Linked DNA regions of Verrucosispora sp. NA02020. The protein of the gene in region 1 interacts with the protein of each later gene in a pairwise test. Links are inferred from orthologs where the notes say so. Each region holds a gene or a part of one and is shown on either strand. Other genes may lie near its edges.

What was found.
Region 2: the proteins of ftsZ (region 1) and rlmN interact in binary tests that used the Escherichia coli proteins (3 or more experiments, as listed by UniProt). The link is inferred for Verrucosispora sp. NA02020 from one-to-one orthologs.

What each region holds. Positions count from the first base shown.
Region 1 is NZ_CP054923.1:5,453,575-5,459,046, reverse strand. The notes cover bases 2-2,782. They hold ftsZ (cell division protein FtsZ), read left to right. Parts: upstream 2-726; coding sequence 727-1,839; downstream 1,840-2,782. Other genes in these bases: HUT12_RS24250 (YggS family pyridoxal phosphate-dependent enzyme), read left to right, coding at 1,849-2,592; HUT12_RS24260 (cell division protein FtsQ/DivIB), read left to right, coding at 2-485. Also shown: more of HUT12_RS24260, read left to right, coding at 1-1; HUT12_RS24245 (cell division protein SepF), read left to right, coding at 2,786-3,475; HUT12_RS24240 (YggT family protein), read left to right, coding at 3,505-3,810; HUT12_RS24235 (DivIVA domain-containing protein), read left to right, coding at 3,855-4,652; HUT12_RS24230 (hypothetical protein), read left to right, coding at 4,727-5,314; HUT12_RS24225 (DUF167 domain-containing protein), read left to right, coding at 5,318-5,472. UniProt on the Escherichia coli protein: Essential cell division protein that forms a contractile ring structure (Z ring) at the future cell division site. The regulation of the ring assembly controls the timing and the location of cell division.
Region 2 is NZ_CP054923.1:1,822,516-1,837,926, forward strand. Bases 6,543-9,520 are described here. They hold rlmN (23S rRNA (adenine(2503)-C(2))-methyltransferase RlmN), read left to right. Parts: upstream 6,543-7,444; coding sequence 7,445-8,596; downstream 8,597-9,520. Other genes in these bases: HUT12_RS08045 (phosphatidate cytidylyltransferase), read left to right, coding at 6,543-7,340; HUT12_RS08055 (DivIVA domain-containing protein), read left to right, coding at 8,628-9,520. In the rest of the region: HUT12_RS08010 (YifB family Mg chelatase-like AAA ATPase), read right to left, coding at 1-90; HUT12_RS08015 (YraN family protein), read right to left, coding at 260-619; HUT12_RS08020 (hypothetical protein), read left to right, coding at 812-1,879; rpsB (30S ribosomal protein S2), read left to right, coding at 2,215-3,129; tsf (translation elongation factor Ts), read left to right, coding at 3,266-4,093; pyrH (UMP kinase), read left to right, coding at 4,244-5,011; frr (ribosome recycling factor), read left to right, coding at 5,096-5,653; more of HUT12_RS08045, read left to right, coding at 5,949-6,542; more of HUT12_RS08055, read left to right, coding at 9,521-9,938; HUT12_RS08060 (DUF2631 domain-containing protein), read right to left, coding at 10,032-10,253; HUT12_RS08065 (Rieske 2Fe-2S domain-containing protein), read left to right, coding at 10,481-12,058; HUT12_RS08070 (pyridoxamine 5'-phosphate oxidase family protein), read left to right, coding at 12,211-13,158; HUT12_RS08075 (NAD(P)/FAD-dependent oxidoreductase), read right to left, coding at 13,261-14,856; HUT12_RS08080 (YhjD/YihY/BrkB family envelope integrity protein), read right to left, coding at 14,900-15,411.

The DNA.
Region 1 (5,472 bases):
CCCGGGTGGACCTGACCGAGCTGGCGGCGCGGATCGGCACGCTGCCGCCGGTGGAGCGGGTCACCGTGCACCGGGACTGGCCGGACGGGCTGGTGGTGCGGCTGACGGAACGGACCGGTGTGGCGGTGGTGCCGCGCGGGCAGCAGTTCGACGTGATCGACGCGGCCGGGGTGGCGTTCCGGACGGTGCCGCAGCGCCCGGACGGCCTGCCGCTGCTGCGCCTGGCCGCCGCCGGGCCGGACGATCCGGACACCCGGGCGGGGCTGACGGTGCTCGGCGAGCTCACCCCAGAGTTGCGTGGTGAGCTGACCGAGGTCCGGGTGGAGGGGCTGGCCCGGATCAGTGTTCTGCTGCGTGACGACCGCACGGTGTTCTGGGGTGACGCGACACGCGGGGCGGACAAGGCCCGGGTCGCCACCGCGCTCCTACGCGAGGAGGCCGACCGGATCGACGTCAGCGCGCCGGACGTGGTCACCTTCCGGTGAGTGGCCGGTCAGGCTGTGAAGCGTCCCGCTCCACGGGCGACACGCCGGAACGGTCCTTGGCACATCGCTCGGCTGCGCTTACGTTGCCCGGAAGAGGATCAGTGGTTGACATAACTGTAACCCTCTAGTAGAGGGTGAGGGTTTGCCTCGCGACCTCGCTGGTGACAGCCGAGTCGACCGCAGGTCTGGCCACGCCGAAGCCGGTCGGGGAGCAGCCAATCTCGAGGGGAAAGGACCGGAGATGACACCTCCGCACAACTACCTGGCGGTCATCAAGGTCGTCGGCATCGGGGGCGGCGGCGTCAACGCCGTCAACCGGATGATCGAGGTTGGGCTCAAGGGCGTCGAGTTCATCGCGATCAACACGGACGCGCAGGCGTTGCTGATGAGCGACGCCGACGTGAAGCTCGACGTCGGTCGCGAACTGACCCGGGGCCTCGGCGCCGGGGCCAACCCGGACGTCGGCAAGAACGCCGCCGAGGACCACCGCGACGAGATCGAGGAGGTGCTCAAGGGCGCCGACATGGTCTTCGTCACCTGCGGCGAGGGCGGCGGCACCGGCACCGGTGGCGCGCCGGTGGTGGCGAACATCGCCCGTAAGCTGGGCGCGCTGACCATCGGCGTGGTGACGCGCCCGTTCTCCTTCGAGGGCAAGCGCCGTCAGGTGCAGGCCGAGGCCGGCATCGACGAGCTGCGCAACCAGTGCGACACCCTGATCGTCATCCCCAACGACCGGCTGCTGGCCCTCGGCGACCGCAACATCAGCATGATGGACGCGTTCCGCACCGCCGACCAGGTGCTGCTCTCCGGTGTCCAGGGCATCACCGACCTGATCACCACGCCGGGTCTGATCAACCTGGACTTCGCGGACGTCAAGAGCGTGATGAGCGGCGCGGGCAGCGCGCTGATGGGCATCGGCAGCGCGCGCGGCGAGAACCGCGCCGTGGAGGCCGCCGAGGCGGCCATCTCCAGCCCGCTGCTGGAGCAGAGCATGGACGGCGCGCGAGGCGTGCTGCTCTCCATCGCGGGCGGCTCCGACCTGGGGCTGTTCGAGATCAACGACGCCGCTCAGCTGGTCACCGACGCGGCGCACCCGGACGCCAACATCATCTTCGGTGCGGTGATCGACGACGCCCTCGGTGACGAGGTGCGGGTGACCGTGATAGCCGCCGGCTTCGACGGTGGCACTCCGGCGTACAAGGCGGCCGAGCCGACGCGCAAGACCAACCAGAACCAGCCGACGCAGCCGAGCACCCCGGTCGTGTCGCCCGCCGTGCCGGCACCACCGCAGTCGCCGCGTCGGGTGCTGTTCGACGACGTCGACGTGCCCGACTTCCTCAAGAACGGGTCCTGAGCGGCGCCGATGACCGACAGCCCCGCACTGGTGCGGCCCGACCGGCGCGCCGAGCTCGCCGCCGGGCTGGCCCGGGTACGCGCCCGCATCGCCGACGCGTGCGCAGCCTCGGGCCGGGACCGGGCCGACGTGACGATGATCGCGGTGACCAAGACGTACCCGGCCGCCGACGTGGTCGCGCTGGCCGGGCTCGGCGTGACAGACGTGGGCGAGAACCGCGACCAGGAGGCGGCCCCAAAAGCCGCCGAGGTCGCCGCGGCCGGCGCCGCGCCCCGCTGGCACTTCGTCGGTCGGCTGCAACGCAACAAGGTCAAGTCGGTGCTGCGGTACGCCGACATGGTCCAGTCCGTCGACAGCGTACGGCTGGCGTCCACGGTGGCCGCCGCAGCCGCCGGACGGGACCGGCCGTTGGAGGTGTTGGTGCAGGTCAGCATCGACGGCGACCCGTCCAGGGGCGGTGCGGTGCCCTCCTCGGCCGACCCGGACCTCGGGCTCGGCCCGGTCACCGAGGCGGTGGCCGCCGCCGATGGTCTGCGGCTGTCCGGGCTGATGGCGGTGGCGCCGCTGGGCTGGGAGCCGGAGCGGGCGTTCGCCCGGCTGGCCGACCTCGCCGCGGAGGTGCGCGCCACACATCCGGGTGCCACGGTGCTCTCGGCGGGCATGAGCGGCGACCTGGAGGCGGCGATCGGCCACGGCGCGACACATGTCCGCGTCGGGAGCGCGTTGCTCGGAATGCGTCCCACGCTGCGGTAGCCTGGCCGCGAGGGAAGCAAATTACATCAGTGTTGTTTGCGGGAACGGCCTTCCTCGCCACGGGGGGCGTGACGTGCAACGCGAATTGCGCGTCGGAGGATTGCCGTTCCGGTCCAGTGGGCAGGAACGGCCCACTCGCGACAGGCGACACGGCGGGGGCGTGTGCCGCACGGCGGACGGGAAGGGCGCGGGGATGGGTGCACTGCGCAAGGCGGGGGTCTGGCTCGGACTGGTCGAAGAGGACGAGGAGCGGGCCTACGACGACGGTGGTTACGACAAGGGTGGCTATCGCGAGTCGCGGTACCGGCAGAGCCGGTACGCCGAGGAGTTCGCCGACGATGACGACGACGAGGTGGAGGAGGCGCCCGCGCCCCGGCCGCGACTCGGCGACCGGGGGCGGTTGAGCGAGCGTGCCGGAGGTCGCCTCGGTGACTCCGAGCGGCTGGAGTCGGAGCGGCCGGAGCGGGCCGAGCGGTCCAGCGTGCGGTCGATCACCCGGGCGTCCGCCGAGTCGTCCGGCGCGAACGCGTACCACACCCGGGACAACCTGGCTCTGGCGCCGCAGGTGCAGCCGCGTGAGCGGGTGATGCCCGAGGAGGAACAGCGCTACCAGATCACCACGCTGCACCCGACCACCTACCGGGAGGCGCGGACGATCGGCGAGCACTTCCGGGACGGCGTACCTGTGATCATCAACCTCACCGAGATGGACGAGGCGGATGCCCGCCGTCTGGTGGACTTCGCCGCCGGGTTGGCGTTCGGGCTGCGCGGTACGATCGAGCGCGTGACCAACCGGGTGTTCCTACTCTCGCCGGCCAACGTCCAGGTCACCGCGGAGGACAAGGCCAAGATCGCTGAGGGTGGGTTCTTCAGCCTGAGTTGACCCGCCCGACCCGAGGGACGCCACAAGCCGTGTTGTCGATCTTGCTACAGGTTCTCTACCTGATCACGTATGTCTTTCTGATCGTTCTTTTGGCCCGTTTCGTGTTGAGCGCCGTCCTGCAGTACGGGCGGCGTTGGCAACCTGGTCGCGGAGCATCGGCCGGACTTGAATCCGTGTGGAGCGTCACTGATCCCCCGCTCTGGGCGTTGAGGCGTGTGATCCCTCCGCTGCGAATTGGTACCGTGAGCATCGACCTGGCCTCCCTTGTGCTCCTGGTTATCCTGTTCGTGCTGATGAGGTTTGTGTTAGAGCCGGCGATCATCAGGACCGCCTGATGACCGACGCGCTATCGCGGCCGCAACTGACCCGAGGAGTTTCGATGCCGCTGACCCCGGCCGACGTCCATAACGTCGCCTTCAAGAAGCCGCCGATCGGCAAGCGGGGCTACGACGAGGAGGAGGTCGACGCCTTCCTGGACGAGGTCGAGCGCGAACTCGCCCGTCTGATCGAAGAGAACAACGAGCTGCGCGCCCAGGTGGAGCGCGGCGGTCGGGGCGGTGCCCCGGCCGGCCCCGGTGGCGATGCCCGCCTCGCCGCCGAGCTCAACGACGTCAAGGCGCAGCTCGACCGCGTGCAGCGGGACAAGGCCGCCGCCGAGCAGGCCGCCCGCGCGATGCAGGCCGAGCTGGAGCAGACCCGCTCCGCCGGTGGTGCGGTGCCGGGTGGCGACGGCGAGCAGCAGGCGCTGCGGGTGCTGATGATGGCCCAGCGCACGGCGGACGACCACGTCTCCGACGCGCGCCGCGAGGCCGACCAGCTGCTCTCCGAGGCCCGTTCCAAGGCCGAGGAGGTCACCCGTGAGGCGCGGGCCAAGGCCGACGCGCTGGAGCGGGACGCCCGCCAGCGGCACCAGGAGGCCATGGGCGGCCTGGACGCCAAGCGCACCGCGCTGCAGAAGCACATCGAGGAGCTCAAGCAGTTCGAGCGCGAGTACCGCACCCGGCTCAAGGCGTACCTGGAGAGCCAGCTGCGTGACCTCGACGGTCGTGGGCAGGGCCTGGAGGCCGAGATGACCCGTGGGGACGGCACCCGGGCCGCCGGCAACGGCCTGGCCGCCGCCGGGCTCGCCGGTTCCTACGGCGGCGGTCGCTCCGGCGCTCTCGAGGCCGGTCGCTGAATCGGGCCGGTGACCGCCGTCGACACGGCGGTCGCCCGCCCTGCCTCATCGGTACGACGCGACGGGGGTGAGCGGTGATAATCATCAGTCTCGCGCTCATCCTCGTCGCCGTGGTGCTGCTGGTGCTCGGTCTGGCCGGCGGCTCCAGCCCGTTGCTGGTCGTCTCGATCGGCGCCAGCCTGCTGGCCGCCGTGGCCCTGGTCACCGGCGCCCGTCAGGCCGCCACCGGTCGCGCGGCGGCCCGTGGTGAGCGGGCGACGGAGGACGCCACCGGGCCGACCGTCCAGGAAAGCCCGTCGGGCATCCCGACGCAGCACGTCCCGCCGACCGTCGACACCGGCGACTCCGGGTGGCGGCAACCACCCGGTTCGCCGGTGACGGTCGAGGCGGAGGCGCCGGTCGAGGGCGCGGTGGTCGACGGGTACGACGACGAGCCGGCCGCCCAGGAGATCACGCCGGAGCAGGCCGCACGGCTGGCCCGGCTCCCGGACGAGGTCCGGGTGGTCGACGGTCGACCCCGCTATCACCTTGCCGAGTGCGTGCACCTGGTCGGGCGCGACCACGAGCCGCTGCCCGCCGCCGAGGCGGCCGAACTCGGCTTCACGCCGTGTGGGCTCTGCGCCCCCGGCACCGTCCTGCTCTCCGAGTCCGGCCGCCGCTGAGCCGTGGCCGAGGTGCTCACCGTCGCCGTACGGGTGAAGCCGGGGGCGTCCCGGGCCCGGGTGGGTGGCCGGTTCGACGGTCCGCACGGTCCCGCTCTGGTGATCGCCGTCAACGCCCGGGCCGTGGACGGACGGGCCACCGAGGCGGCGCGTCGCGC
Region 2 (15,411 bases), 3.6 Mb from region 1 along the record:
GGGCAGGCCCGGCGCGAGGTCCGCCTCCACCTCCACCAGGTGCCCCTCCACTCCGACCAGGCCGACGCAGAGCACCCGGGCGTAGCTCATCGCCGACCCACCGGGCACTGGCGTGGCACCACGAACCCGTCCGGTGGGCGTACCTGACCGGCGGTCGGTCGCGGTACCGCACGGCCGGTCGGACGCACCTGGGGGCCGGTCGGGTGAACCCCACCACCGGTCGGCGACGACGTCGCACCGCGTCTGCCGTGGCGGGGCATCAGAAGGCGCCCTTGAGGTGTTCGACGCGGGCCCGGCCGGCTGCGGGCAGCAGGACCGAGAGGACGTCGAAGCGGATCTCGTCGGCGGTGGTGCCGGTGCTCGCGAGCCAGGCGGCGGCGAGCCGGCGCAGGCGGCGTGCCTTGCGCGCCACCACCGCCTCGGCGGGCGTGCCGAAGCGTGTGGTGCGACGCGTCTTCACCTCGCAGAAGGCGAGCACCGGCCCGTCCCAGGCGATGATGTCGATCTCTCCGGAGGGGCAGCGCCAGTTCCGCTCCACCGGCCTTAGGCCCGTCTCGATCAGGTGGCGGACGGCGCACCGCTCCCCGTAGCCGCCGACCGCCTGGTTCCGCTTGGTCATGCCGGCACCCTGCGCCCGTACGCCGTGCCGAGGCGACCCCGTCGAGGCGACCTGTGGACAACCGCGAGGGCTGTGGACGACCAGACGATCATGCCTTTCGTGTGCTAGGCGTGCGCTAATCCACGAATCCGGCCGTTACTCTGCGTACCTGGTCGAATTGGCGCATGGCCTGTGGCCAGGCGCGGGATCGGAATGGCGTACGTCCGGCCGGTCGCATACGGTGCCGACGTGGACGGACGACGCAGCTTTTCCGATGACCAGGAGTCGCCCTGGTATCCGGGTGAACGGGACCGTGGCTACGGTGAACCGGACTGGCGCAGTACCTCGGAGGCGCGGTACCGCGACGACGACCCCCTGGCCGTTCCCGAGCAGCGGGTGGACGACGACGACCGGTACGGCACACCGCGACGCTTCGGCACCCCGGATCCGCTCGGTGACGCCCCGGCAGAGACGGAGCGCTACCGGGCGTCGCGCTTCCGGCGACCGGACGCTTCCGGCGACCCGGAGATCTCCGGTGAACTGCCGTCCGACCGTCCCGGTCGCCGGGCCGCCCGGGAGGCGACGCCGACCTCCGGCGGAGCGTTGCCGGTGACCGACCCGATCCGGCCGGCCCCGCTGGGCGGGTACCCGATCGTCGAGGCCAAGCGGTCGGTGGAGACGGCGAACCCGTTGGAGATGCCGACCGGGGCGATGCCGCCCGTGGCACCCCGGACGGACCTGGCGGGCGCCGAGCATCCCTATCCGGCAAGCGACACCGAGCACCCGGCGGCCGGCGTGGGCGCACACCAGGCCGGCACGAGTGCTGTACACCAGGCCGGCGCCGTGGGTGCCGGCGTGCAGGTCGGCGCTGCGGGTACCGGCTTCCCGGCCGGCGGGACGGGGTCCGCGTACCCGGTCGACGCGGCCACTGCCGGCTACCAGGCGCTGGCGACGCAGCCGGGGGTTCCGGCCGGTGACGGTGTCTACCGGTCGCGTCGTCCGGTGCTCGCGGTGCTGTTCGCCGTGCTGGTCGCGATCTTCGAGGTGCCCGCGCTGCTGGTGCTGCTGCACGGCGTCACCGCGGATCCGGTCTCCGCAGCCGACGTGCTGACCGGCACGTTCCTGATGATCGGCCTGCCGATCTTCGCCGCCGGCCTGTACGGGCTGCGGACCAGCGGCTTCTCGCTGACCGACGGGGCACGAGGCTGGCTTCGCCCGCCCACCGCGTACCTGACCGTCGGCCTGGCGCTCTTCCTCACCGCCGCGCTGGCCGCCGGCTGAACCACCGGCGGCGGCGTCTGCCCGGGGGTGCGGCGGCGTCTTCCGGGGGGTGCGGCGGCGTCTTCCGGTGCGTTAGGAGGGGCCCTTCCTATACCGGAGGCGTTAGTAGGGGGCCCTTCCTTACACCCGGGCGTGGCGGGGTGGGGAGGGCGCGTACACTGGGCGACTGGCGACCGCCTCGCGCGGTCGACCTCGCGTGCCCTCTCCACGAATCGTCGTGGGGCGACGGCCTCCCTGGTCCCGATCCTTCGGGCCCGTCATGGCCGGCGACCGGGCGCCAGGACGCCCGACCGCCGGTCGGGCGAGACAACCAGGGACCGCAAGGAGTACAAACCATGGCCGTCGTGACCATGCGTCAGCTGCTGGAGAGCGGTGTTCACTTCGGGCACCAGACCCGGCGCTGGAACCCGAAGATGAAGCGCTTCATCTTCACCGAGCGTAACGGCATCTACATCATCGACCTCCGTCAGACTCTCGACTACATCGAGAAGGCGTACGAGTTCGTGCGCAACACGGTGGCCGAGGGTGGCAGCATCCTCTTCGTCGGCACCAAGAAGCAGGCCCAGGAGGCGATCGCCGAGCAGGCGACGCGGGTCGGTCAGCCGTACGTCAACCACCGCTGGCTTGGTGGCATGCTGACCAACTTCCAGACGGTGTACAAGCGGCTGCAGCGGATGAAGGAGCTGGAGGCCCTCGGTGACCTCAGCGGCACCGCCGCCGGTTACACCAAGAAGGAGACCCTGCAGCTCTCCCGCGAGAAGATCAAGCTGACCCGCACCCTGGGTGGTCTGCGGGACATGCAGAAGCTCCCGGCTGCGGTCTGGGTGGTCGACACCAAGAAGGAGCACATCGCCGTCGACGAGGCCCGCAAGCTGGGCATCCCGGTGATCGCCGTGCTCGACACCAACTGCGACCCGGACGAGGTCGACTTCCCGATCCCGGGCAACGACGACGCGATCCGCTCGGCCGAGCTGCTGACCAGGGTCGTCGCCGCGGCCGTCGCCGACGGTCTGATCACCCGCTCCGGCCGTCGCCGGGGTGGCGACGAGAAGCCGGAGGCCGGCGTGGCCACCGACGAGCCGCTGGCCGAGTGGGAGCGCGAGCTGCTCGAGGAGCCGAAGAAGGCCGACGACGCGCAGCCGGCGACCGAGCCGCAGCAGGCCGCCGAGGCTCAGCCGGCCGCCGAGCCGGAGCAGGCCACCGAGGCGCAGCAGCCCGCCGAGCAGCCGGCCGCCGTCGCCGGTCAGTGACCGCACCGCCGTCCGGCCACCGTCCGTCCCTGACGACGGTGGCCGGCGGCGGGCAGACCGGGCACGAACCTCTCGGAACCGGGTAATCGTCACCTCAGTCCATTTCACCCGCAGTCCCAACACCGAAGAGAGAGCCATGTCCCAGATCACCGCGGCGGACGTCAAGAAGCTCCGCGACCTGACCGGCGCCGGCATGATGGACAGCAAGAAGGCCCTGACCGAGGCCGAGGGCGACTTCGACAAGGCCGTCGAGATCCTGCGCGTCAAGGGCGCCAAGGACGTCGGCAAGCGGGCCGGGCGGACGGCCGCGAACGGCCTCGTCGCCCACTCCGGCCGGGCCCTGCTGGAGCTGAACTGCGAGACCGACTTCGTCGCCAAGAACGACGCCTTCATCGCGCTCGCCCAGCAGTTGGTCGAGCACGGTGAGCGCTCCGGCGCGAGCAACGCCGAGGAACTGCTGGCCAGCGAGCTCGACGGCCGTCCGGTCGCCGACCTGGTCCAGGAGCAGTCCGCCAAGATCGGCGAGAAGCTGGTGCTGAACCGCTTCGCCAAGCTGGACGGCACGGTCGCGGTCTACCTGCACCGCAAGGCCCAGGACCTGCCCCCGGCGGTGGGCGTGCTGGTGCAGTACGCCGGCAAGGCCGACGAGGCCGGCGACGCCGACGCCCGTGGCGCGGCCATGCAGATCGCCGCGATGCGTCCGAAGTACCTCACCCGGGACGAGGTGCCGGCGGAGATCGTCGAGTCCGAGCGGCGGATCGCCGAGCAGACCGCCCGCGAGGAGAACAAGCCCGAGGCCGCTCTGCCGAAGATCGTCGAGGGCCGGGTCAACTCCTTCTTCAAGGACTTCGTGCTGCTGGAGCAGTCGTCGGTCACCGACAACAAGAAGTCGGTGAAGCAGGTGCTGGCCGAGGCCGGCATCGAGGTCACCCGCTTCGTGCGGTTCGAGGTCGGCCAGTCCTGACCTCCGGCCGGGCGTACGCGCCCGGGCTGGGCAACGACACGACGAGGAGGCCGCCGGTGTACGCGACACACACCGCGGTCTCCTCGTCCCATAAGGTCGGCAACGGCAGATGTGCGCACCCGGGCGCGGCAGTGGGGGAAGGACGGGCGGATGACGCAGGTTGTGAGTGACCCGACGCTGGCGGTGGACGACCCGTTGGCGCCGCCGCCCGGACGGGCCCGCCGGGTGGTGCTGAAGCTCTCCGGCGAGGTGTTCGGCGGCGGCGAGATCGGTGTGGACCCGGACGTCGTCCAGGCCATCGCCCGGCAGATCGCCACCGTGGTCCGTCGCGGTGTGCAGGTCTCGGTGGTGGTCGGCGGCGGCAACTTCTTCCGGGGCGCGGAGTTGCAGAAGCGGGGCATGGACCGGGCCCGGGCCGACTACATGGGCATGCTCGGCACCGTGATGAACTGCCTCGCCCTGCAGGACTTCCTGGAGAAGGAGGGCATCGAGACCCGCGTGCAGAGCGCGATCACGATGGCCCAGGTGGCCGAGCCGTACATTCCGCTGCGGGCGATCCGGCACCTGGAGAAGGGCCGCGTGGTCATCTTCGGTGCCGGTGCGGGTATGCCGTACTTCTCCACCGACACGACGGCCGCCCAGCGCGCGCTGGAGATCCACGCGGACGTGGTGCTGATGAGCAAGAACGGTGTGGACGGCGTCTACAGCGCCGACCCCCGGATCGACCCGACCGCCAGCAAGTTCGACTCGATCACCTTCTCCGAGGTGCTGCGCCGCAACCTGCGGGTCGCCGACGCGGCCGCCTTCAGCCTCTGCATGGAGAACGGACTACCAATGCTGGTCTTCGGCGCGCAGGGTGACGACACCATCGTCCGTGCGGTGGGCGGCGACAAGATCGGCACGCTGATCACCACCTGAGCTGACCGTCGACGGTGACCTCGGCGGTCCGTCCCGGTGACCCGACAAGCCCACGACGAGCACAAGAAGGAGGCGAGGAGAGCGGTGATCGACGACACCCTCCTCGAGGCCGAGGAGAAGATGGAGCGTGCGGTCGAGCACGCCAAGGAGGAGTTCGGTGCCATCCGCACCGGTCGCGCCACTCCGGCCATGTTCTCCAAGATCATCATCGACTACTACGGCAGCCCCACGCCGCTGACCCAGATGGCGTCCGTGGGCGTCCCCGAGCCGCGTATGGCCATCATCAAGCCGTACGACAACTCGCAGATCAACGCCATGGAGAAGGCGATCCGCGACTCGGACCTCGGGGTGAACCCGAACAACGAGGGCAACCAGCTGCGCATCCTCCTCCCGCAGATGACCGAGGAGCGCCGTCGCGACATGATCAAGGTCGCCCGGAACAAGGGCGAGGAGGCGAAGATCGCCATCCGCAACATCCGTCGCAAGGGCAAGGAAGAGCTGGACCGGCTCGTCAAGGACGGCGAGGTCGGCGAGGACGACGGTCGCCGGGCGGAGAAGGAACTGGACGACGTGACCCAGCGCTACGTGGCGCACGTCGACGAGTTGGTCAAGCACAAGGAAGCCGAGTTGCTGGAGGTCTGATCCGCAGCGGCTCCCGGCTCGTACGCCCCACCTCGTCGATCATGAAGTGCCGACATCCGGCCCTCCGGCCGGTACGGCAGGCTCATGATCGACGAGGTGGACGGTGGGTACTGGTGCGTCCTGCGGAAGCTCCGGGTGCAGTAGGCTCGGCACGATTCCCGGCGACCCGGGGGTGAACGGTGGAGATCAGCCGGCCTACCGGCCGGCGAATCAGACGGAGCGCCTCGCGCGGGTAGGGGATGGTAGTGGCTGTGCGTCAAGTGGTGGATCTCGTACCGCTGTCGTCCGGTGCGTGATGTCCCACCTCGACCCCTACGGTGGCGCCGAGGCCCGCGGCTGGGACCGCCCGGATCGGCCGACCTCGTTGCCCTGGCCCGACCCGGACGTCGAACCCGGCCCGTGGTCGCGCGGCCCGCGCCCCGGCGCTGAGCTCTCCGCCGAGCCGCGTACCCGCCCGCGCCCGCCGGCCGACAACCCGTACGCCCGACCCGTCGACGACCGGGACGAACCGGCCGGGACCGGCTTCGCCTCCCGACCCGAGCCGTTCGACGACCGGGACGTCCCCGGGCGGTACGACGAATCGGCCGGTCCGTACGACGACCGGAACCGCCCGCGTGACCTCCCCGACGGTGGCCCTCGGCGACCCGAGGAGAACGGGCGTCGCGACCTGGCGCACGAGGACGCGCCGACGGCGCAGTTCGCCCCGGTGCCCTCCGACGACGGTCCGGACCACGACGACGCGCCGACCACCCTGCTCGCCCCCGTGCCCGCCGAGGACACGCCGGAACCCGACGCGGATCCGGCGCAGTCCCGACGCCACCGGGGCCGACGGCGGGCCGGTGCCGGTCGCCCGGCCACTCCGCAGACGCCGAGCCGTGCCGGCCGGAACCTGCCGGCCGCCATCGCCGTCGGGGCCAGCCTCGGCGCTGCCACCCTGCTGCCGCTGTTCCTGTACACCCCGGCGTTCCTGTTGCTGATCGCGGCGGCCTACGGCGTGGGCATCTGGGAGATGTCCCGGGCGGTACGCCGTGGCGGCGCCCGGGTCCCGTTGATCCCGATGATCGCCGGTGGCGTGCTCACCGTCACCCTGGCCTGGTTCGCCGGCCTGGACGCGCTCCTGCTCGGCCTGCTGGTCACCCTCGCGGGCACCCTGGTCTGGCGGCTCGGGGACGGTGTCGCCGGCCTCCGGCGGGACATGACCGCGGCCACCCTCATCGCGGTGTACGTGCCCTTCCTCGGCGGCTTCGCCGCGCTGCTCGCCGCCTCGCCCGGGGACGGCCCGCTGCGGGTGCTGGTCACCCTGGTCGCGGTGGTGCTCTCCGACACCGGCGGCTACGCGGCCGGCGCCAACTTCGGCAAGCACCCGATGGCGCCGACGATCAGCCCGAAGAAGTCCTGGGAGGGGCTGGTCGGCTCGATGGGCGCGGCAGCGCTGGGCAGCGCCGTGCTGCTCTGGTTGCTGTTCGACGTGGCCCCCTGGTGGGGTGCGGTGTTCGGGATGGCGATCTCGGCGGCGGCGGTCCTCGGTGACCTTGCCGAGTCCATGATCAAGCGCGATCTGGGCGTGAAGGACATGAGCAACCTGCTGCCCGGGCACGGCGGGCTGATGGACCGGCTCGACTCGGTGCTGTTCGCGGTGCCGACCGCGTACCTGCTGCTCGTCGTCTTCGTGCCGGCGGTGAACTGAGGCATGGACCACGCCGGGGTGCCCGGGTCGCGCAGGGGGTGGGAGCGTCTCTGCTCCCTCCGGACGGGTGCGTTCCTCGGCGGGCGTGCCAGACTGGACGTGCCATGACGAGTCTGCCCCTGATCCCGGTCGACCCGGACGCGCCCGGCGCGCGCCGGGCGGCGATGCCCCCGCAACACCTCGCCGACCTCGACCTGAACGGTCGCAAGGAGTTGGTGACGGAGCTGGGGGAGCCGGCCTTCCGGGCCCGCCAGATCTCCACCCACTACTTCGGCCGCCTGGTGCGGGACCCGGCGCTGATGACCGACCTGCCGGCGGCGTCCCGTGACCGGCTCGCCGACCGGCTGCTGCCCCGGCTGCTCAACCCGATACGCGAGATGGCCTGCGACGACGGGGCGACCCGAAAGGCGCTCTGGCGGCTGCACGACGGCTCGCTGGTGGAGAGCGTGCTGATGGGCTACCCGGACCGGGTCACCGTCTGCATCTCCAGCCAGGCCGGATGCGGCATGGCCTGCCCGTTCTGCGCCACCGGCCAGGCCGGGCTGACCCGCAACCTGTCCACCGCCGAGATCGTCGACCAGGCGGTGTACCTGGCCGGGGTGGCCGCCTCCGGCGCCGTCGCCGGGTCACCGCCGAGACTCTCGCACGTGGTCTTCATGGGCATGGGGGAGCCGCTGGCGAACTACAACCGGGTGATCGCGGCGATCCGTCGGTTGGTCGCGCCGGCCCCCGAGGGCCTCGGTCTGTCGCAGCGCCACATCACCGTCTCCACCGTCGGCCTGGTGCCGGCCATCAACCGGCTGGCCAGCGAAGACCTGTCGGTGACTCTTGCGTTGTCGCTGCATGCGCCCGATGATGAGCTGCGCGACGAACTCGTGCCGGTCAACCAGCGCTGGAAGGTTTCCGAGGTGCTGGCGGCGGCCTGGGCCTACGCGGCCCGGACAGGGCGTCGCGTGTCGATCGAATACGCGATGATCAAGGACGTGAACGACCAGCCGTGGCGGGCGGATCTGCTCGGGCGGCTGCTGGCCGGCAAGCTGGCCCACGTGAACCTGATTCCGCTCAACCCGACTCCGGGCAGCCGCTGGGACGCCAGCCCGAAGCCGGTCGAGCGGGAGTTCGTCCGGCGGTTGCGCGACGCCGGGGTGTCCACCACGGTGCGGGACACCCGAGGTCGCGAGATCGACGGGGCATGTGGGCAGTTGGCCGCCGCTGAGGACAGGGGCACCGGCCCGGCCGGGGAGATGTCAGCGTGACCGGGCGTGGCGAACGAGACCAGGAGACATAGTGGCGAGTCAGGGTCAGCGTTTCCGGCGTAAGGCGCTCCGCCGGGGCTACAAGGTTGACGAGGTGGACACTTTCCTGGACCGGGTCGAGGCGACTCTCGCGGGTCAGCCCGTCGGTGCCCCGGTGCTCTCGCAGGAGGTCCACGACGTCGTCTTCCGGGTCCGCTTCAACGGCTACGACGAGTGGCAGGTCGACCTGCACCTCGACCGGGTCGAGCGGCAGCTGGCCGAGTTGGAGGAGCGCGGCGGTACGGGTGGCGTCCGGGGCAGCGACTCCGGGATGGGCTCGTCGGACCGGATGGCGCCGCCGGACCGGATGGGCCCGCCCGACCGCATGGGTCCGCCGGACCGGATGGGCCCGCCGATGCGCGACGAGCGGGGCATGGCCCCGGTGCCGCCGATGCCGCCCCGGTCGATGCCCGCACAGGCCGGCCGCTACGACGAACCGACCGGTGCCTTCGCCGGCGGGTACGACTCCCCGCGCGGCGGGTACGACGGGCCGCGTGGTGGCGGTCCGATGGGCCCCGGTGGCCCGATGGGACCGCCCGGCGGACAGATGGGTCACGGCGGCCCGCCGCCGCGCGGCCTGCCCGCCGGTTCCGGCGGGTACGGTCCGCCCGAGGGGCGCGGCGGGTACGGCCCGCAGGACGGCCCGGGTGGGTACGGCTCACCTGACGGTCCCGGCGGATACGGTCCGCCGGACGGCCCAGGTGGGTACGGTTCGCAGGACGGCCCCGGTGGGTACGGCGCACCGGACTACGGTCCGCCGGACGGTCCGGGCGGATACGGTCCGCCGGAAGGTCGGGGCAGATACGGCCCACCGGAGGGTCGGGGCGGCTACGGTCCGCCGGACGAGCAGCGGTTCGACGGCTTCGAGGCGGGACGCCACGGTCGGGCCGACATGACCGCGGAGATCCGAATGCCGGACCGCGAGCCGCGTCGTGGCCCGCAGGGAGGCCCACCCGGCCTGCCGCAGCAGGCGATCGGCGGCCCGTCGATGGGCGTGCCCTCCCTGGGTGCCCCGCCGGCCATGACCGGCCCGCCGATGGCCGGGCCGCCCGGCAGCGACCTCTACCGGGTGGACGAGATCAGGCGCAGCTTCCAGGTGCGTCGCTTCGGCAGCGGGTACGACCCCGACCAGGTGGACCGGTTCTTCGACACCCTGCTCGGTGGGATGGCCGGCCGGAACCCGATGCCGGTCAACCCGAAGGACCTGGACACGCTTCGGTTCGGGCTGGTGCAGGGCGGCTACTTCGAGGCCGAGGTCGACTCCGCGCTGAAGAACGTGCAGGACATCCTCTTCGGCCGCTGAGACACCACGACGAGAGCCGCCCTGCCTGGCGGCACGACGAGGGCCCGCCCCCTGGGGGACGGGCCCTCGTCGTACGTCGTGTCTCCGGTCGGCTCAGGAGCGCAGGCCGTTGCGCCGCAGCACCGAGTCGCCGATCACGATGAGCAGCAGGAGCGCGGCGACCCCGATCAGCCAGAGGTCCTCGACCCTGCCCTCGTGGTTGCCGCAGAGCATGGCCAGCATCGCGAACGCGGTGAGGACCGCGCCGATCCGCCCGGCCTTGCGGTGCCCGGGCTTGTGCTGGTCTGGCGACGTTACCGGCTCGCTTCCCGCCACTGTCGGTCCTTCCTCGCGTTCGGATCTCCGGCTAGTCTGGCACGCCACCCGGGAGGGGACCTGCGGTGGGGCGGATACGCGGGGCCGGACGGGCCGCTCCTACCTCGGGACCTTCGGCCCGGCCGGGTGGGGCGGGCGACTATGGCGGCGTCGCGGGGCGCAGACCAGACTGCCTCCGGTAGCGTTCTGACGTACACCTTGATTGTCTTTTTTGAGGGGGAACTGCGGTGCGAGTGACCGGTACCGGGCACGCGAGCATGCGGATCGACACGGCTGCGGGCAGCATCCTGTGCGACCCGTGGGTGAACCCGGCCTACTTCGCCTCCTGGTTCCCGTTCCCGGACAACTCGTTGCTCGACTGGGAGACCCTCGGCGACGTTGACTACCTGTACGTCTCCCACCTGCACCGGGACCACTTCGACGCGGCGCACCTGAAGCGGTACGTGTCGAAGAAGGCCACCGTGCTGCTGCCGGAGTTCCCCACCTCGGAGATGGAGGACGAGTTCCGGGCGTTGGGCTTCACGAAGTTCCTGAAGACCCGCAACGAGGAGGTGTACGAGCTGGACGGTGGCCTGAAGATCATGATCCAGGCGCTGACCAGCCCGACCGACGGCCCGATCGGAGACTCCTCACTCTGGGTGGAGTACGACGGTGTCCGGCTGCTCAACCAGAACGACGCCCGTCCCACCGACCTGACCACCTTCGCCGAGCTGGGACACGTGCACGCACACCTGCTCCAGTTCTCCGGCGCGATCTGGTACCCGATGGTCTACGAGCTGCCGCAGTCGGCGAAGACGGCGTTCGGTAAGCAGAAGCGGGACCGGCAGTTCGACCGCACCTGGCGCTACATCGACGACCTCAAGGCCGACCACGTCTTCCCGATCGCCGGCCCGCCGTGCTTCCTCGACGACGAGCTGTGGCAGTTCAACGACATCTTCGGTGACGAGGGGAACATCTTCCCCGACCAGTCGGTCTTCCTGAGCGAGTACGCCAAGGTCGGCGGCACCAACGGCATCGTGCTGCTGCCCGGCAGCGTCGCCGAGGTGACCACCGAGGGGGCGACCACCACCCACCCGGTCCCGATCGAGGAGTTCTTCGCGAACAAGGTCGCCCACCTGGAGGAGATGCGCGAGCGCAAGCGGCCGGTGATCGAGGCGGAGAAGGCGTCCTGGCGGCACCCCGAGGTGGACGTGCTCAAGGAGATGAAGCGCCGGATCGAGCCGCTGCTGGACGAGTCGATCTATCTCGCCAAGGGTGTCGGTGGTCCGGTCCGCTTCGACCTGGTGGGCTACGACGGCGAGAGCGTCGAATCCATCGTGGTCGACTTCCCCGGCAAGCAGGTCCGGCCGTACGCGGACGAGAAGGTGCGCTACCGGTTCCGCACCGAACGGGCGCTGGTGGAGCACCTGCTGCACATCGACGAGGTGGACTGGGTCAACTCGCTCTTCCTCTCCTGCCGCTTCTCGGCCGCCCGGATCGGCCAGTACAACGAGTTCGTGTACGCCTTCTTCAAGTGCCTCTCCACCGAGCGCCTCCAGTACGCCGAGGGTTGGTACGACGAGCACGAGCGGGCGGTGGACGCCGAGGACATCACCCTGGGCGACTGGGTGGTGCAGCGGCGCTGCCCGCACCTGAAGGCCGACCTGAGCCGGTTCGGCATCGTCGAGGGCGACCAGCTCACCTGCCAGCTGCACGGATGGCGTTTCGACCTGCCCAGCGGCCGTTGCCTGACCAGCGTGGGGCACAAGGTCCGCGCTCACCGGGTCGGCGAGGAGGCTCCGGAGAGCCCGCAGCCCGCAACCTGACGGATGTAAGGAAGGGCACCTTATTAACGCCTCGTGCATAGTAGGGGGCCCTTCCTAACATCTCGGGCCGGCGGCCGAGCATCTCGGGCCGGCCGCCGAGGTGCCATGGGTGGCGTAACCGTCGAATTGCGACGCTGACTACGATTCCGGGCATGCAATCGTCCCCCGGCGTCATCGTGTCCGAATCCGCGCTCGGCTCAACGATCTCCGCGTACCGCACCTGTGAGCTGGCGACGCTCGCCAAGGACGGCACACCGGTCGCCTGGCCGACGTCCGGGCTGCTCCGTCCGGACGGCACGATCATGCTCACCACCTCGTTGGGGTATCCGCAGAAGGCGTTCAACGTGCGCCGCGACGGCCGGGTGGCGCTGCTCTTCTCCGACCCCACGGCCAGCGGCCTGACCACACCCGAGCAGATCCTGGTACGCGGCACGGCGCACTGCCCCGACGAGGTGCACACCGATCCGGCCGGGGACCTGGGCGTCTTCTGGACCCGGATGTTCCAGCGTCAGCCGAACTGCCGCAAGTACCTCGACTGGCCGGCGACCATGTTCACCGACTTCTACTTCATGCGACTGCTGATCACCGTCACCCCGACCGAGGTGACCACCCGTCCGCTGCCGACCACCACCGAAGCCGGTGCGGTATCGGCTGAGAGCGGGGCGGCTGCTCCGCTGATCGGCGCGGAGGTGCTGGCGGCGTACCCCAGTGTGGTGCTGGCGGCCCGGGACGGTGCCGGCGCACCGCTGCTGGTGCGGACCACCGCGACTGCCGGGTCGGACGGCTACCGGGTGGTGGTGCCGGACGGGGTGGACCCGGTCGAGGGCGCGGCGAGTCTGCTGGTGCACCGGCACGACGCGCAGTTGTGGAGCCTGCACAACGCCAACGTGCGCGGTGAGCTGGTCCGTAGCGCCGACGGCTGGACGCTGCGCCCGCACAGACTGGTCGAGCCGGCGGCCCGGCACAAGGCCCGGATGACGGATTCGCTGCGTACGGTGCGGACCACCCGGGCCGCGACCCGTCGCTACCTGGACCGGCGAGGCTTGCCGCGTCCCGCCGTCCCGTGGGCGGCCTACCGCGCCCTGCGCCCGGCTGACTGAGCCGTGCAGGTGTGCAGGTGTTAGGAAGGGACCCCTCCTATACACGAGGCGTTAATAGGGTGCCCTTCCTTACACCGCACCCCTCGGTGTGGGCGGGGTGGCTCAGCCGCCCAGGTCGGCGAGGATGCGTTGGGCGGCGTTGTGTCCGGCGGCACCGATCACGCTGCCCGCAGGGTGGCAGCCCGCGCTGCCTGCGTACACCCCGTCGACCCCCGTGGCGTACGGCATCCGGTCGGTGAACGAGACGGTGTTGTCGACGTGGTGGATGTGTCCGCCGGTGATGCCGAAGTGCGCCTCGATGCCGGGCGGTGGCAGGGGCACCGCGTCGGCGATCAGATCGCCGGTGCCGGGGGCGTACCGTTCGCAGATCTCCACCAGCCGGTCGACGTACCCGGGTAGGGCCGCGTCCCAGGTGGTGCCGGTCAGCTCGTACGGCACGGACTGGACGAACAGTGCCGACGAGTGGTGCCCGTCCGGGTCGGCCAGGGACGGGTCGACGGTGGTGTGCAGGTACCACTCGATGGTCGGCTCCTGCGGTAGCCGTCCGGCCTGCACGTCGGCCCACATCGCGCGCAGCGCCGCCATCGGCGACTCGCCCCCGCCGCCGGCCAGCGACGCCGATCCGGGCAGCAGGTGGATGGTGGACCCGAACGGGCTGGGCGCGTCCGGCGGCAGGCAGGAGAAGCGGGGCAGATCGCGCAGGGCCAGGTTGAGCTTGAGCGTGGTGCCGGTGCGCCGGACCGCCGTCATCCGCGCGCCGAGTTCGGCCGGCAACGCGCCGTCGGGCAGCAGCGCCATCAGCCGGTACGGGTCGCAGGCGCCCAGCACCACCTCTGCCTCGACCTGCCGCCCGTCGGCGAGGACGACTCCGGAGGCGGCACCGCCGTCGAGGGTGATCGCGGTGACCGGGGCGCCGGTGACGATCCGGGCGCCGGAGGCACGCGCCGCGTCGGCGAAGGTACGCGACACGGTGCCCATCCCGCCCTCGGCGATCATCCAGGTGCCGTCCGAGCCGGGGAGCCGGCACATGTTGTGCACCAGGAAGTTGTGCCCGGTGCCGGGGTCGTCCGGGCCGGCGTTGAGGCCGGACAGGCCGTCGGTGACCGCGTACATGCTGACCAGCAGTTCGGAACGGAAGTCGAAGCGGGCAAGGTAGTCGGCGACCGAGCCGCGTACCAGGTCGACGAAGACCTGCCGCAGTTCGGGCCGCACGTAGCGGTCGGCGGTCTCCTCGGCGGGCAGCGGTTCGGCCAGCCAGGCGGGGGCGAGGTCCGTGCGCAGGGCGGCCAGTTCGGCCTGCAACGCGTCGTCGGCGGCCACGTCGGCGGGGGAGAAGAACTCGGCGAGCTGGGCCCGGGTGGCGGCGTCGTCGGTGCCGAAGAGGAGGTACGGCGATCCGACGCCGCCCGGGGTGGGCAGGAAGTAGTGCGGGTCGCGGCGACGCACCGGGATGCGCACGTCGAGCGCGGACAGCAGCTCCGGCGGCATCAGCCCGAGCAGGTACGAGCCGGTGGAGTGGCGCAGCCCGGGCACCTTGGGGAAGGGGTTCTCGGTGCGGGTGGCTCCGCCGATCACGTCGGCGGCCTCCAGCACGAGCACGTCCAGGCCGGCCCGGGACAGCAGGATGGCGGAGACCAACCCGTTGTGTCCGGATCCGACGACCACCACGTCCGTGCGCCCGGGAACCTCACCCCTCATCCCCGCACCCTAACCCGTCCGCACCTGGTCCGGGCTCAGTTGATCATGCCGGTGACGGGGCCGGTGAGCCGTCGTCGGCGCGGGCGGCGCGGCGGGTACGCCAACCGGCCAGCGCCAGCGTGGCGGAGTAGCCGGCCAGCACGATCACGTGGAAGAGATAGAGCCAGAGCAGCACCGCCACGGCGGCACCGACCTCGACCAGGCCGCCGAAGGGCACGCCCAGGTCGAGCGGGAGCGAGGCGAACAGCACGAAACCGTGCAGGAAGCCGGAGAGGTTGGCGGCGGTGAACGACCCGACCGCCAACGTGGAGAGCCAGTCCGGCGACGCCGGGCCGACCACCCGGAAGACCCAGACCAGCACCGGCGTGAGCACCAGCCACACCGCCAGGAAGGAGAGCACCACGCCGAGCGCGCCGGCCCAGCCGCCCCGCCGGACCAGCTCGGTGGTGGTCGGGAGCGCCAGCAGGATCGACAGCAGCAGGGCCGGTGCCGGGGCGAGCAGCGGCAGCAGCAGCACCCGGCCCCGCCAGCCGACCAGGTGCTCGTCGGAGCGGG